4 regions of the Bradyrhizobium sp. USDA 3315 genome follow, and region 2 is predicted to be linked to each of the others. Evidence: riboswitches for the same ligand, from Rfam matches in the RefSeq annotation. Region 2 holds a riboswitch; each other region holds the start of a gene.

Region 1 (3,787 bases), 1.0 Mb from region 2:
GAAGCTCAGACCCTTTGGTGACTTCGACGACACAGTCTCAAGAAAGCCGCACAGGGCGCTTTGTCCTCCGAAGGTAAAGGTCACACGTTCGAATCGTATCGGGTGCGCCAGTTCCCACTTATCTTCATAGTGATGCGCGGGTCCGAAACTATAATCCCGCCCCGCCCGTTTGAGCGCGTAAGCGCGATTTCAACTAGAAAAGGCACTGGTCGTCATCGTGACCCGATGCTCAATCCCAGCTGAGCGCGCCACCGTTCTGGTATTCGATGTCGCCGGTCTCGAAGGAGTTCTTCTCCTTCTTCAGATCCATCGCCTCCGACATCCACGGTAACGCGTTCTCAACGTCGGCGAAGACAGGCGCGAGCCCGATCTGGGCATAGCGGCGATTAGAGACTATCACCTCGTCCCACAGCCCTCTCGCCTTCAGGTCTCACCCAAGGAACTCGTTCACGACCGTGAAGTCGCCGGACATCGCGGTGAGAAGCTCATCCTGTAACCACTGAAGCTTGTGGTCGACGATACCGCACACCCGCAAAATGGCGCTCTCGGCTGCGCCCGGACATTCGATCGTCACGCCATTGCCCCTCTGATTTACACGGCATCGGAATTGACGACGAAACATTCGATTTAATGAGCCGAAGCGCTTGAAGCGCTTTCTGACCGCTGACGGAGGTCAGTGTCTCCGTGGGATGGAAGGAAACGCAGATCGTCCGTGCCGCAGGACCTGCCGCTGCTCGTCGATGCCTACACCGGCTACGGTGAGGCGGCGCTGAATGTGATGCGCGCCACCCGCGTCTTTGAGGATGCCGGTGCCGGCGCGCTTCATCTGGAAGACCAGATCCTGCCCAAGAAATGCGGCCATCTGAACGACAAGAAGTCGCCGATGCGCATGACATGGCGGCCAAGGTCGCGCCGGCATCAAAAGCGCGTCGCGATCTCATGGTCATCGCCAGGACCGACGCCGCCGCCAGCGAGGGCCTCGCTGGCGCCGTAGCCCGGGCAAAAGCCCTATAGGGAGGCCGGGGCCGATGCGATCTTTCCGGAGGCACTCAACACGGCCGAGATGTTCCGTGCTTTTGCGGCGCGCATGCCCGGCGCGCCGCTTCTCGCGAACATGACGGAGTTTGGAAAGACCCCATTCTTCACCGCCGCCGAGTTCGAGGCGATAGGATATGCCATGGTGATCTGGCCTGTGTCCTCATTGCGAGTGGCGAACAAGGCGCAGGCAGAATTGTATGCTGCAATTTTACGTGATGGTGGCACGCCCAAGATCGTAGAGCGGATGCAGACGCGCGCGGAACTCTATGCGGCAATTGGATTACACGACTATGAAGCTCTCGATTCTTCGATCGTTCAAACAATCGTTCCGTCCGGCATGCCGCAACGCAAGTGATCGACGATAGGTTGACGAGAGCCCGCCGTTGCAGATAATCGGAGACGTCGAGGTTCTCCGGGTCCCGCTTGATCCGGAGCTAAGAGGGAAGCCGGTGCGTTTTCCATCCGTTCAGGATTGAGGCAATGCCGGCGCTGCCCCCGCAACTGTAAGCGGTGAGCCCGCATCCATCAGTGTCACTGAAGCGAAAGCTTCGGGAAGGCCGGATGCAGGCGACGACCCGCGAGCCAGGAGACCTGCCCCGACAACATAATCGTCCACGGGCGGGGTGTCCCGGTGGTACGCCAAGCAGCTGCCGCATCCGCGGCTGCCCTGCCAGCGTCCGCCATGGCCTTTTGCCCCCACCACATGGGGTTAAAGCTATGACTTCTCTTTCAGTTCCAATTGCAACACTCGGCACGCCCCGCATCGGGCCGCGCCGCGAACTCAAACTCGCGCTCGAAAGCTTCTGGGCCGGCAAGATTAGCGAGCAGCAACTTCTCGAAGCTGCAGCCGCGCTCCGTGTCGCCAACTGGGCACGCCAGAAATCACTCGGCGCGACCATTATACCGTCGAACGATTTTTCGCTTTACGACCACGTGCTCGACACCAGCGTGATGGTCGGCGCCATCCCCGAGGCCTATGGCTGGAAGGGCGGAGCAGTCTCGCTCAAGACCTATTTCGCGATGGCGCGCGGTTCGCAAGGCGACGCGCACGACGCCAGCTGCAGTCACGCCCACCATGGCCACGGCGCGACAGCGCAGGAAATGACCAAGTGGTTCGACACCAATTACCACTACATGGTCCCGGAATTTCACAGGAGACAGACATTCAAGCTCTCGTCCCGCAAGGTGATCGAAGAGTATGACGAGGCGAAAGCGCTCGGATATCAGACCCGTCCGGTGCTCGTCGGCCCTGTCACCTTCCTGAAGCTCGGCAAGAGCCATGATGCCTCGGTCGATCCGGTCTCGCTGCTCGACGGCCTGCTGCCGGTCTATGTCGAGGTTCTCCAGGAGCTCGCCAGGCGCGGCGCAGAATGGGTCCAGATCGACGAACCCTGCCTCGTGCTCGATCTCAACGAGACCGAGAGGAATGCGCTCCAGCGCGCCTATGCTCGGCTCGCCAAAGGCGTACCGGGCATCAAGATCATGCTCGCCACTTACTTCGGTGCGATCGGCGACACTATCGCGACCGCGTTGGCCCTGCCGGTGGCAGGTCTGCACGTCGACTTGATCCGCGCACCGCAGCAACTGAGCCAGATCGAATCCGGTGCCCGCCAGGATCTCGTGATTTCGCTCGGCGTCATTGACGGCCGCAACGTCTGGCGCTCCAATTTGTCGGCGCTGGTCGAGCGCTACAAGCCGGTCATCGCCAAGCTTGGCGCTGGCCGCGTCCAGATCGCTCCGTCCTGCTCGCTACTGCACACGCCGATCGACTTAGAGCTTGAGACCGGTCTCGACCCGGATGTGAAGAGCTGGCTTGCCTTCTCCGTGCAGAAGATCGCCGAACTCTCTACGCTGGCGAAGGCACTGGCCGGCGACGCCAGCGTCGCGGACGCCCTAGCCGCCTCGGACAAGGCCGCCAAGGCACGCCAGACCTCGCCCAAGATCCACGACGCGGCCGTTGCCAAGGGGATGGCGGCGATCGACGACGCGATGCGCCGTCGCACCAGCGCCTTTGCCAGCCGCGCCGAAGTCCAGCGCAAACGCTTTGCCCTGCCTGCCTTCCCAACGACGACTATCGGCTCGTTCCCGCAAACCGCCGACGTCCGCAATGCTCGCGCGGCCCACGCCAAGGGCACACTGACCAACGCCCAATACGAGCAGTTCCTCAAGGAGGAGACTGCCCGCACCGTACGTTGGCAGGAGGAGATCGGGCTCGACGTGCTGGTTCATGGCGAGTTCGAGCGCAACGACATGGTGCAGTATTTCGGCGAACAGCTCTCCGGCTTCGTCTTCACCCAGTATGGCTGGGTGCAGTCCTACGGCTCGCGCTATGTTCGTCCGCCGATCCTGTTCGGTGACGTCTCCCGGCCGAAACCGATGACGGTCGAGTGGTGGCGTTACTCGCAATCGCTGACCAAGAAGCCGATGAAGGCGATGCTCACCGGACCGGTGACGATCCTGAACTGGTCGTTCGTTCGCGACGACCTGCCGCGCAGCGAAGCCTGCCGCCAGATCGCACTCGCGATCCGCGACGAGGTTACCGACCTCGAAAAGGCCGGAGCGACCATGATCCAGATCGATGAAGCCGCCTTGCGCGAAGGCCTGCCGCTGCGTCATTCCGAGTGGAAGACCTATCTCGAATGGGCCGTGGAAAGCTTCCGCATCTGCTCGACGGGCGTTGCCGATGCCACGCAGATCCACACCCACATGTGCTACTCGGAGTTCAACGCCATCATCGACGCGATTGCGG
Region 2 (3,787 bases):
TCATGGTGGTTGCGACATCGAGCAGCCCGAGCCCGCGCGTTTCGCCGGCAGGACCTTCGATCCCATCGGGGTCGGCGACGCTGTGTCCAAGCATCTGGTATCCGCCGCACAGGCCGAGGACATGGCCGCCGCGGCGATGATGCGCGAGGAGGTCGATGTCCCAGCCTTGCGCGCGCAGGAAGGCGAGATCGCCGCGGGTCGATTTCGAGCCGGGCAGGATGACGAGCTTCGCATCACCCGGGATGGCTTCGCCCGGACGTACCATCACGAGATCGACGCCGGGCTCGAGCTTCAGCGGATCGAGGTCGTCGAAATTGGCAATCCGCGACAGCGCAAGGAACGCGATCTTGCACTGGCCGGGCTTGCGCGCCTCGCCGAGCCCGAGCGCATCTTCGGCCGGAAGTTCGCCGGCGCGGACGAACCAGGGCAGCACGCCAAAGCCGCGCCACGCCGTGCGTTCTTCGATCAGGCGATAGCCGTCGTCGAACAATGTCGGATCGCCGCGGAATTTGTTGATGACAAAGCCCTGGATCATCGCGGCATCATCAGGGTCGATCACCGTCTTGATGCCGACGAGCTGCGCGATCACGCCGCCGCGGTCGATGTCGCCGACCAGCACCACGGGCACGTCTGCTTTGCGCGCAAATCCCATATTGGCGATATCGGCTTTGCGTAAGTTGACCTCGGCGGGACTGCCGGCGCCCTCGACCAGCACCAGATCGGCGCGCTGCTTCAGGCGCGCAAAACTCTCCAGCACCGCGCCCATCAGCGATGGTTTCATGCCGGCATATTCGCGCGCGCGTGCGGTGGCGATCCGTTTGCCGTGCACGATGACCTGGGCGCCGACATCGGTCTCGGGCTTCAGCAGCACCGGGTTCATGTCGGTGTGCGGCTCGACGCCGGCGGCGAGCGCCTGCAACGCCTGCGCGCGGCCGATCTCGCCGCCATCGACGGTCACGGCGGCGTTGTTCGACATGTTCTGCGGCTTGAACGGCAGCACGCGCAGGCCGCGCCGTCTGGCGGCGCGGGCGAGGCCGGCGACGATGAGCGATTTGCCCACGTCCGAGCCGGCTCCCTGGATCATCAATGCGCGCGCCATCGTGATGCCCGTCAGAACTCGACGCCCGGCTGGGCCTTGATGCCGGAGCGGAACGGATGCTTTACCAGCGTCATCTCGGTGACGAGATCGGCAATCTCGATCAGCTCCTCCTTGGCGTTGCGCCCGGTGAGCACGACATGGGTCATCGGCGGCTTCGACGTGGTCAGGAAGTCGACGACATCGGCGATCGCAAGGTAATCGTAGCGTAGCGCGATGTTGATCTCGTCGAGCACGACCATGCGCAGGCTCGGGTCCGCGATCAGCTGCCTGGCCTTTTCCCAGCCGGCTTGCGCCGCCGCGATGTCGCGGGCGCGATCCTGCGTCTCCCAGGTAAAGCCTTCGCCCATGGCGTGAAATTGACACAGATCGCCGAAATGCCCGGTGAGCAGGCGGCGCTCGCCGGTATCCCAGGCGCCCTTGATGAACTGCACCACGGCGCAGGGAAAGCCGTGCGCCACACAGCGCACGATCATGCCGAACGCGGAGGACGATTTTCCTTTGCCGGCGCCGGTATGAACGATGATCAGGCCCTTTTCACCGCTCTTGGTCGCCATGATGCGGTCGCGGGCGGCCTTCTTTTTCGCCATCTTGTCCGCGTGGCGCGCATCCGGCGAAAGATCGGTGCCGACGGCGCCGTCTTCAGCGTCCTTTCCATCAGAAGTCATCACATTCCTTCGGCTTGACAAGTGCGAGGCTTGGACGAATGGTGGTCCTGCGTTGGTTCCTGTCCTACGACAGGCGAAGAGGGAATGCGATAGGGCTCCGCTAAATCGGGCCCGAAGCGCAGCCGCCCCCGCGACCGTGACCGGAGAGATGCCCAAGCCACTGATTCCATACGGAGTCGGGAAGGTGGGCATCGAAGGGTAAAACCTGCTCCGCAAGCCGGGAGACCTGCCAACGCAGCATGTTGTGAAACCGGCGGACGGGGTGTTCCGCGACGGGGAACGAACCTGTCCAAAATCGGTTCGTGTGCCTCATCGCTTCCCGCTGTCAATCCAGGAAGGGCGATGAGCGTTACACTTCATGTCTGCATCACCTGCCGCGCCGGCCAGACGCCGGCGGAAGGTGAGCTCGCGCCCGGTGCACGCCTGCATGCCGCGCTTGTCGAGGCCGGCGTGCCTGATGACGTCAATCTGGTTCCCGTCGCATGCCTGTCGGCCTGCAGCCAAGGTTGCTCGGTCGCGCTCAGCGCGCCGGGGCGCTGGTCCTATGTCTACGGCCGACTGTCCGCTGATAATGCCGCGGATGTGATCGCCGGTGCCTCCGCCTATGCGGCGGCGCCCGACGGCATCGTGCCGTGGCGCAGCCGTCCGGAAATCTTCCGCAAGCAATCGCTCGGCCGCATTCCACCTCTTCCCGTCGTGCCGGAGGCCGCAGAATGACCACGCTCGCCAAAATTCCGGTCACCGTCGTGACCGGCTTTCTCGGCTCCGGCAAGACGACACTGATCCAGCATCTGATCCGCAATGCCAACGGCAAGAAGCTCGCGGTACTGGTCAACGAATTCGGCAGCGAAGGCGTCGACGGCGACATCCTGAAGTCGTGCGCCGACGCCAATTGTCCGGCCGAGAACATCGTCGAGCTCGCCAATGGCTGCATCTGCTGCACTGTCGCCGACGATTTCATCCCGGCGATGGAGCAGTTGCTAGCGCGGAACGTGAAGCCCGATCACATCGTGATCGAGACCTCGGGGCTCGCCCTGCCGAAGCCGCTGCTGAAAGCGTTCGACTGGCCGGAGATCCGTTCGCGGATCACGGTCGACGGCGTGATCGCGCTCGCCGACGCCGAGGCCGTCGCCGCCGGCCGTTTTGCGCCTGATCCGGCCGCGGTGGATGCGCAGCGTGCAGCGGACGACAATCTCGACCACGAGACGCCGCTGTCGGAAGTGTTCGAGGACCAGATCGCCTGTGCCGATATCGTGCTGCTGACCAAGGCGGATCTCGCCGGGGCGGAGGGGATCAAGGCAGCGAAAGCGGTGATCGCGGCCGAGATGCCGCGCGAGGTGCCGATGTTGCCCGTCGTCGACGGCACGATCGACGCGCGCGTGATCCTCGGGCTCGGGGCGGCGGCGGAAAGCGATCTCGCGGCGCGGCCGTCGCATCACGATGGCGAGGAGGAACACGAGCACGACGATTTCAATTCCGTCGTGATCGATCTTCCGGAAGTTTCGGATGTCGACGCGCTGGTCGCCTCGATCAAGGGGCTGGCGCGCGAGCAGAACGTGCTGCGCGCCAAGGGCTACATCGCGGTCGAAGGCAAGCCGATGCGGCTGTTGGTGCAATCGGTCGGCGAGCGGGTGCGGCATCAGTTCGACATGCCCTGGGGTGCCCGGGCGCGGCAGTCGAAGCTCGTCGTGATCGGCGAACATGCCGACATCGATGAAGCCGCGATCAGGGCACGGCTTGGTGTCTGATGCACGTCGTCTTCCGCGAGAGCCGCGGCCTTGAGGAGACCGCGACGCCAAGGGACCTCGGCCAGGATCCGGCCGATCTCGTGGTGTTGTCGTTTTCCGACAGCGATCTTGCTGCCTTCGCGGCCGGCTGGCGGCGCGGCCGTGCTGCGCTGCCGTCGCTGCGGCTCGCCAATCTCGCGGAGCTGCGCCATCCGCTGTCGGTCGATACCTATATCGAGCGGACGCTCTCGCACGCCCGCGGCATTCTGGTGCGGCTGATCGGCGGCGAGCCCTAT
Region 3 (3,787 bases), 5.3 Mb from region 2:
TCGCGGCGCGTCCCGGCCGGCCGGTGCGCCGGCCTATCACGGGGGGCTGAGGTGCCGGTCCCGATCCTGCTGGTCGCGGGCTTCCTCGGGGCGGGCAAGACCACGGTCGTCAACCATCTGCTGGCGCATGCGCAAGGACGGCGCATCGCCGCGGTGGTCAACGATTTCGGTGCGATCAATATCGACGCCGAGCTGATCGCCGGCGCCGGCGACGGCGTGGTCAGCCTGAGCAATGGCTGCATCTGCTGTACGCTGGAGGGCGACCTGCTGCGCACACTCGCCACGTTGCTGCGGCGTGATCCGCGTCCCGAATTCATCGTGATCGAGACCAGCGGAATCGCCGATCCCGCCGACATCGTGCGCAACCTGATGGATCCCGTGATCTGGAAGGAGGCGCCGCTGGAGACGGTGCTGTGCGTGGTCGACGCGACGCAACCTGCGGCGATGCTGAACGATGCGCTGCTGCGCTCGCAGCTCCGGGCGGCGGACGTGGTGGCGCTGAGCAAGGTCGATCTGGCCGACGCCGCCGCGTGCGCCGCGATCCGCGACGCCGTGCGTGCGGTGCGCCCGGCGGCGGTGGTGGTCGAGGTGCTGCATGGCGAGGTGCCGGCCGCGCTGGTGTTTCCGGCGGACCTCGATCATGTGCCGGCGCCGCGCGAGACCGCGCCGCGACGGCCGGCGTCCGATCGCTTCGAGACGCTGAGCTGGACCTCGGAGCGGCCCGTCGTGCTGCCGCGCCTGCAACAGGCGATCGGCAGATTGGCGCCGAAGCTGGCGCGGGCGAAGGGATTGTTCGAGACGGTGGAGCAGCCCGGGCGGCTGACCGTGTTTCAACTCGCCGGCGGCCGCGCGACCTTGGCTGCGGGCGGCGTGCCGTCGCCCGGCGTGCCGCGCACGCGCATCGTGTTCATCGCCGAGATGGGTGCGCTGTCGCGCGCGGAGATTGATGAGGTGATGCAGGGATGTGTCGACATTGAGTGATGTGAGCTTATGTTTCCGTCATCCTGAGGCGCGAGCAGAGCGAGCCTCGAAGGATGGACGGCCCGGCTGTGGCCGTGCATCCTTCGAGACGCCGCTTCGCGGCTCCTCAGGATGACGGGATTAGAGGGAGCTCCGCGGCACCCGCAGATGCCGCTGTGTCATCGCCGCAGCAGCATCTCGCAAAGCATGTGTGCGACAATCGCATCGAATTGACAGCCCTGCAGCCAGCACCTATCGTTTTTGCCGACGGTTCCCTTCGGGGATCAAAAGGGAATGCGGTGCGAGGGTAACCCCAATGCCGCAGCTGTCCCCGCAACTGTAAACGGCGAGCCTTTCGTCAAATTGCCACTGGGCCATCGGCCCGGGAAGGCGCCGACAGGCGATGACCCGTGAGCCAGGAGACCTGCCGTCAGTCGTGGTCACACGCGAGCACATCGGGCGGGGGCGTCCTGGTGGGATCGGAGCACTGCCTTTTGGGCAATGCGCCAGTCCGCGTTCGCGGTGACGTGCCACGTTACCGCGAGTCCTTTTCATGTCTCCGTCCTCTCCCGTTGCGCGCAAATGGCGCCTCGGTCTTCTCTGCTCCCTGTCATCGCTGCTGTTGCCGGCCGAAGGCTCGGCACAAACGCCTCCACCAACCACGCTCGATCCGATTGAGGTCGCGCCTTCCGCTGTGGCAAGGCCGAAGCCCGCGGCGCGAAGCCGTGCCGTGGCCGCCGCGGCGCGGCCGAGGCCCGCGACGATCGCAACAACCGGCAACACGCCGCGCGTCGCAGCGTCGGGCGTACGGGGATCGGCATCGCCGACGCTCAATGCCACCACGCAGGGCGGCACCGGCAGTCGTCTCAATCTGACGCCGCTGCAGACGCCGGCCAGCGTCGAGGTCATCACGGCGCAGACCATCGCTGAACGCGGCCAGCATAATGTGCTCGATGCCGTCACCCAGGACGCGGCTGGCTTCATCGCAACGCCGGCACCCGGCAATGGCGGCCTGTCGTTCAGCACCCGCGGCTTTGCCGGCAGCAACTCGGTGATGACGCTGTATGACGGCACGCGCTTCTATATCGGCTCCGGCACGCTGACGTTCCCCTACGACACCTGGTCGACGCAGCGCATCGAAGTGCTGCGCGGCCCGGCCTCGGTGCTGTACGGCGAAGGCGCGATCGGCGGCGTCATCAACGTGATCCCGAAGAAACCGCTCAGTACGCCCTACAACGAGGCCGAAGTTTCGCTCGACAGCAACATGACGCGGCGGCTCTCGGTGGACAGCACCGGGCCGATCAATCCCAATGTGTCGTACCGCGTCAACGCTACCGGCAACATGTCGGACGGCTGGGTCGATCGCGACAAGACCTCGAACGCGGTGGTCTCCGCTGCGGTGCGGGTGCAGGCGTCGGACAATCTCGCCTTCACGCTCTCGGAAGATTACGGCGATCGCAGCCCGTCGCGCTATTTCGGCACGCCGCTGATCAACGGCGCGATCCAGGACGCGCTGCGCTTCAAGAACTACAATGCGCTCGACAGCACCATTCGCTACCAGGACAGCTGGACCCAGTTCAAGACCGAGTGGGACGTCGCCGACGGCATCAAGGTCAACAACACGCTGTACTACCTGACCAGCGAGCGGCACTGGCGCGACATCGAAAACTACACCTGGAATCCGAAGAGCCGGCTGATCGATCGCTCCAGCTATATCGAGATCTTCCACGACCAGAAGCAGCTCGGCAACCGGATGGACGCGACCTTGAGCGGTCACGTGTTCGGACTTGCCAACCAGTTCGTTGCCGGGTTCGACGTCAACCGGATCGACTTCACCCACACCAACAACTCGCCCTATGGCGGCGCGTCGTCGGTCAATCCTTACGTGTTCGATCCGGGATCGTTCTTCGCCACGACGACGGCGACCACGCCGGGCTTCCACGCGATCGCCAATCAATACGCGCTGTTCGCCGAGGATCGTCTCTCGCTGACCGATCAGTTGTCGCTGGTGACCGGGGTCAGGTATGATCGTCCCGAGGTCGATCGCACCGACTACAAGACGCCGGCGAACAGTTTTGAGACGACGCTATCGGGCACCAGCTGGCGCGCTGGCCTCGTTTACGAGCCGATCAAGAACCTCGCGTTCTATGGTCAGTACGCGGTCGGCGTCGATCCGGTCAGCAATCTGATCTCACTGTCGACCACGCAGAAAACGTTCCAGCTTGCGACCGGCAAGCAGACCGAGATCGGGGTCAAGCAGTCGTTCTGGGGCGGCCGCGGCGAGTGGACGCTGGCTGCCTACGAGATCGTCAAGACCGGGCTCACGATTCCCGATCCCGGCAACCCCACCGGCGGCCTGGCATTGCAGATCGGCCAGCAATCATCCCGCGGGGTCGAAGGATCGATCGGGCTCGCGATGAGCGACGGCTGGCGCGTCGACGCCAATCTTGCGCTGTTGCGCGCCAGATACGACAACAACAGCCAGGTGGTCGGCGGCAAGATCGTCAGCTTCAACGGCAATGTCCCGGTCAACGTGCCGCAGCAGGTCTCGAACGTCTGGCTGACCTGGGACTTCGCGCCCAACTGGTCGGCCTATGGCGGCGTGCAGATCGTCGGTGCGATGTACTCCGATCTTGCCAACACCCAGCTGCGTCCGGGCTACAACGTGGTCAATGGCGGCGTCAGGTGGAAGCCGGACGACCGCACCACGGTCGCGTTCCGCCTCTACAATCTGTTCGACAAGGCTTACGCGGTGACCTCGAACGGCACCGGGCAGTGGCTGCTCGGCATGCCGCGCACCGCCGAATTGTCCGTCAACGTGAAGTTC
Region 4 (3,787 bases), 5.7 Mb from region 2:
CGATAGGCGCTGACCCGGAACACGCTGGCGAGGACGCTCTCCGATAGTGCCTCGACAGGCGCGCCCTGCGCGGCCAGCCGCCCCTCCGCGAGCACCAGCACGTGATCGGCAAAGCGCGCGGCGAGTCCCAGGTCATGCGTCACCACGATGACCAGCACGCCGGTGTCGGCAACGTTGCGCAGCTTCTGCATCACGTCGATCTGGTGGCGCGGATCGAGCGAGGCCGTCGGCTCGTCGGCGAGGATCACGGGCGCCTCCACCGCGAGCACCCGGGCCAGTGCGACGCGGCTGCGCTCGCCGCCGGAGAGTTCGGTGACGCGGCGATCGCTGAACTCAGCGACGTCGACCGCCTGCATCGCGCGCAGCACCGCCTCCACATCCGTCTGCGACAGCCGCGCCGGATCGGTCGCACCGTGCGGATAGCGGCCGAGCGCGACGATATCGCGTGCCGGCAGCGGCCAGTGCACCATGTGGCCCTGCGGCAGATAGGCGAAACGTTTCGCGCGCTCGCGCAGCGGCAGCGACGCCAGCGCATCGCCGCCGATCCGGATCTCGCCGCCCGACGGGATCAGCCCGGCCAGCGCGCGCAGCAGCGTGGTCTTGCCGGCGCCGTTCGGCCCGACCAGCGCGACCAGATGGCCCGACGGCAGCGACAGGGAGACATCGTGCAGCACCTTGCGGCTGCCGAGCGAGGCATTGAGCGCGGCAGCCGAGAGCAGCGTCATGCCACGCCTCCGCCGAGCGCGCGGCGTTCGCGCATGATCAGACAGAGGAAGAACGGCACGCCGATGATCGAGGTCAGCACGCCGACCTTGATGTCTGAGGTCGAGGGAATGATGCGCACCGCGATGTCGGCGGCGAGCAGCAGCGCCGAGCCGGTGAGCGCGCTCGGCACCAAGAGCCGCGCCGGATCGTGACCGATCACGGGACGCATCAGATGCGGCGCGACGAGGCCGATGAAACCGATCGTGCCGGTGACTGCGACCGCGCCGCCGACGCCGAGCGCCACGCCCGTGATCACGAAGAGCCGCAACCGCCCGACGTCGACGCCGAGGCTCTGCGCCGCCTCCTCGCCAAGCGTCAGCGCGCGGAAGGCGCTCGCCTGGCTGAGCAGGATGGCGGCGCCTGCGATGATGAAGGGCAGCGCCAGCGCGACGTGCTGGAAGCTGCGGTCTTCCAGCGAGCCGAGCAGCCAGAACGCGATCTCCAGCACCACGAACGGATTGCTCGAGAGATTCATCACCAGCGCGGTCGCGGCTCCCGCAAAGCTCGAGATCGCGAGCCCGGCGAGGATCAGGATCAACAGCCCGGCATTGCGGCCGGCGATCGCAAGCAGCGCGAACACCGAGCCGAACGCGGCGATGATCGCCACCACCGGCAGCGCGTAGGAGCGCACATCGGCGAGGCCCAGCGCGATCACCAGCACCGCGCCGAAGGCGGCCGATTGCGGCGCGCCGAACAGCGACGGCGAGGCCAGCGGGTTGCGCAGCAACCCTTGCAGCGCCGCGCCTGACAGCCCAAGAATACCGCCGATCGCGAATGCCAGGATGGTGCGCGGCAGGCGGATCTCGCGCACGATCACCTGCGCCACATCGCTGCCGCCGCCGAACAGCGCCTCGATCACCGCGAGCGGCGACAGCCGCACCGGCCCGATGCCGAGCGAGATCACCAGCAGCAGCAGCACAAGCGCGAGCAGCGCCGCGGTGGCGCCCCACCGGCGCCGCGCCGCGACCTCGGCCGCCAAGGCAAAATCCTGCACGCTCATCGGATCCATGCTCTTACAACGATCGTCGTGGCAGACAAGCGACACTCGACAAAAACCGTGGCCGCACGGCCATTGCCCGACTTCCGCCGGATTGACTTTGCTACCCGGCCGAACCCTAGATGAACATGACGGTTCTTTCATGAGATGAAAAGGGAATGCGGTACGGGGAAACTTCCCCAACGCCGCGGCTGCCCCCGCAACTGTATGCGGTGAATCCTTCGTCACAGGCCACTGGGAATCTCGGTCCTGGGAAGGCGACGAAGGGTAACGACCCGCGAGCCAGGAGACCTGCCGTCAGCCGTGGTCACACGCGATGCTGCCGGTCGGGGAGTACAGGCATGAGCTTCACCTGATGCTGTGAGCACGATGGTGAGACTGGTTCGCGGTGACGTGCCACTGACGTTGCCGAGGCCTTGCTTATGTTCTCCTTCCCTTTCCATCGGCGGCGCCGCGCGCTTCTGCTCGCGTCGACGATGATCGCGCCGGCGACGATGCTCGCGCCGGCATTCCTTGTCTCCGCAGCGCGGGCGCAGCAGGCACCCGCTCCCGATCAGCTGCCGGCGATCGAAGTCACCAAGCCGGGCGACCAGAACGTCACGCGCGCCAGGCCGGCCGCTGACGAAGCGCCGGCGCCGCGACGCCCGGCGCCGGGCACCTCGCAAGGCAACAATACAGGCAGCGGAGCCGGATCGGGCACGACAGGGACCGGTGTGGCCACCGGAACGGGCGGCACCGGCGGCCGCCAGTTCGCCGGCATTGTCGGCACCTCCTCGGCCGTGATCACCGCCGACGACATCGCGCATTCGCCGGTGCAGTCGTTGCCCGAGATCCTCGCGCAGGTGCCGGGCGTGCAGCTGCAAACGCCCTATGGCGGACCGAACGGCGCCAAGACGTCGGTCGACCTGCGCGGCTTCGGCGCGTTCGCGACCGACAATACCCTCTTCCTGCTCAACGGCCGCCGCCTCAACGACGTCGACAAGGCCGGCTTCGACCTCACCACGATTCCGCTCGATTCGATCGAGCGCATCGAGATCACGCGCGGCAACAGCGGCGCGGTGCTCTACGGCGACAACGCGGTGGGCGGCGTCGTCAACATCATCACCAAGACCGGCGTCGGCGGCCCGCCGACGACGATGCGGGCCGAGGCCGGAGTTGGCTCGTTCAACACCCGCATGGCCGCGGTCTCCGCGGCACTCAATTCCGGCCCGTGGTCCACCTCGTTCTACGGCAACGGCATCAAGTCGGACGGCTACCGCGTCAACAATGCGCTCGACCAGCGCAACGCCGTCGGCAACATCAACTACACGACGCCGGATCTCACCGCCTTCCTGACCGTCACCGGCAGCGACCAGAAGCTCGGCCTACCCGGCGGACGGCTGGTCGATCCGTCGATCGGCGTGAACGAGCTGCTCACCGATCGCCGCGGCGCCGCGACGCCCTTCGACTATGCCAACCAGCAGACCGCCAGCGTCACCGCCGGCTTCACCAAGACGCTGATGAACGGCGTCGACCTCATCGTCGACGGCGGCTGGCGGCAGCGCGAGACGCAGAGCGGCTTCTTCGGCACGGTGCCGACCATCAGCTTCGCCTCGACCTACAATGACGCCGCGCTGCAGACCTGGTCGCTGACGCCGCGGCTCAGCGTCAAGAACGTGATGCTGGGCGTGCCGTCGACGATCCTGACCGGCATCGACTATTACGATTCGACCTTCCGCGAGGCGCGCGGCGCCTATCAGGGCGTCGACCCGTTCCACATCTACAATATCGAGCAGCAGAGCGTGGCCGGCTACTGGCAGCACACGATCGGCGTGCTGCCGACGACCGACTTCGCCTACGGCGCGCGCGTGCAGAACACCAGCATCTCGGCGCGCGATCGCTACGACCCGAATGCGCCATTCGCATTCGACACCCAGGCGGCACCGCTCGACAGCAACGAGACGCAATACGCGCTGCATGTCGGCATCGAGCATCGCCTGACCGACACTTTCTCGGTGTTCGGCCGCGCGGCACGCGCATTCCGCA

Evidence for each region. A riboswitch is a leader RNA that binds a small molecule or an ion and turns the genes downstream of it on or off. The one in region 2 is predicted to bind cobalamin.
Region 1: it holds a riboswitch for cobalamin, as region 2 does, so the genes downstream of both, metE (5-methyltetrahydropteroyltriglutamate--homocysteine S-methyltransferase) here and ACVIYL_RS38660 (DUF1636 family protein) in region 2, are expected to answer to the same signal.
Region 3: it holds a riboswitch for cobalamin, as region 2 does, so the genes downstream of both, ACVIYL_RS13485 (TonB-dependent receptor) here and ACVIYL_RS38660 (DUF1636 family protein) in region 2, are expected to answer to the same signal.
Region 4: it holds a riboswitch for cobalamin, as region 2 does, so the genes downstream of both, ACVIYL_RS11475 (TonB-dependent receptor) here and ACVIYL_RS38660 (DUF1636 family protein) in region 2, are expected to answer to the same signal.

The regions. Positions count from the first base shown of each region.
Region 1 covers NZ_JBSRYP010000001.1:9,257,302-9,261,088, forward strand. Annotated here, with positions in the region: partial or broken gene ACVIYL_RS43155 (ribonucleotide-diphosphate reductase subunit beta) at 230-394, opposite strand; gene ACVIYL_RS43160 (hypothetical protein) at 431-574, opposite strand; partial or broken gene ACVIYL_RS43165 (isocitrate lyase/phosphoenolpyruvate mutase family protein) at 703-1,393, shown strand; cobalamin riboswitch at 1,427-1,651, shown strand; gene metE (5-methyltetrahydropteroyltriglutamate--homocysteine S-methyltransferase) at 1,756-3,787, shown strand, end outside.
Region 2 covers NZ_JBSRYP010000001.1:8,226,827-8,230,613, reverse strand. Annotated here, with positions in the region: gene ACVIYL_RS38670 (cobyric acid synthase) at 1-1,099, opposite strand, end outside; gene cobO (cob(I)yrinic acid a,c-diamide adenosyltransferase) at 1,111-1,764, opposite strand; cobalamin riboswitch at 1,801-2,012, shown strand; gene ACVIYL_RS38660 (DUF1636 family protein) at 2,107-2,481, shown strand; gene cobW (cobalamin biosynthesis protein CobW) at 2,478-3,512, shown strand; gene cobN (cobaltochelatase subunit CobN) at 3,512-3,787, shown strand, end outside.
Region 3 covers NZ_JBSRYP010000001.1:2,944,282-2,948,068, forward strand. Annotated here, with positions in the region: gene ACVIYL_RS13475 (amidohydrolase family protein) at 1-50, shown strand, start outside; gene ACVIYL_RS13480 (CobW family GTP-binding protein) at 52-981, shown strand; cobalamin riboswitch at 1,212-1,406, shown strand; gene ACVIYL_RS13485 (TonB-dependent receptor) at 1,514-3,787, shown strand, end outside.
Region 4 covers NZ_JBSRYP010000001.1:2,516,780-2,520,566, reverse strand. Annotated here, with positions in the region: gene ACVIYL_RS11485 (ABC transporter ATP-binding protein) at 1-725, opposite strand, end outside; gene ACVIYL_RS11480 (FecCD family ABC transporter permease) at 722-1,765, opposite strand; cobalamin riboswitch at 1,878-2,075, shown strand; gene ACVIYL_RS11475 (TonB-dependent receptor) at 2,185-3,787, shown strand, end outside.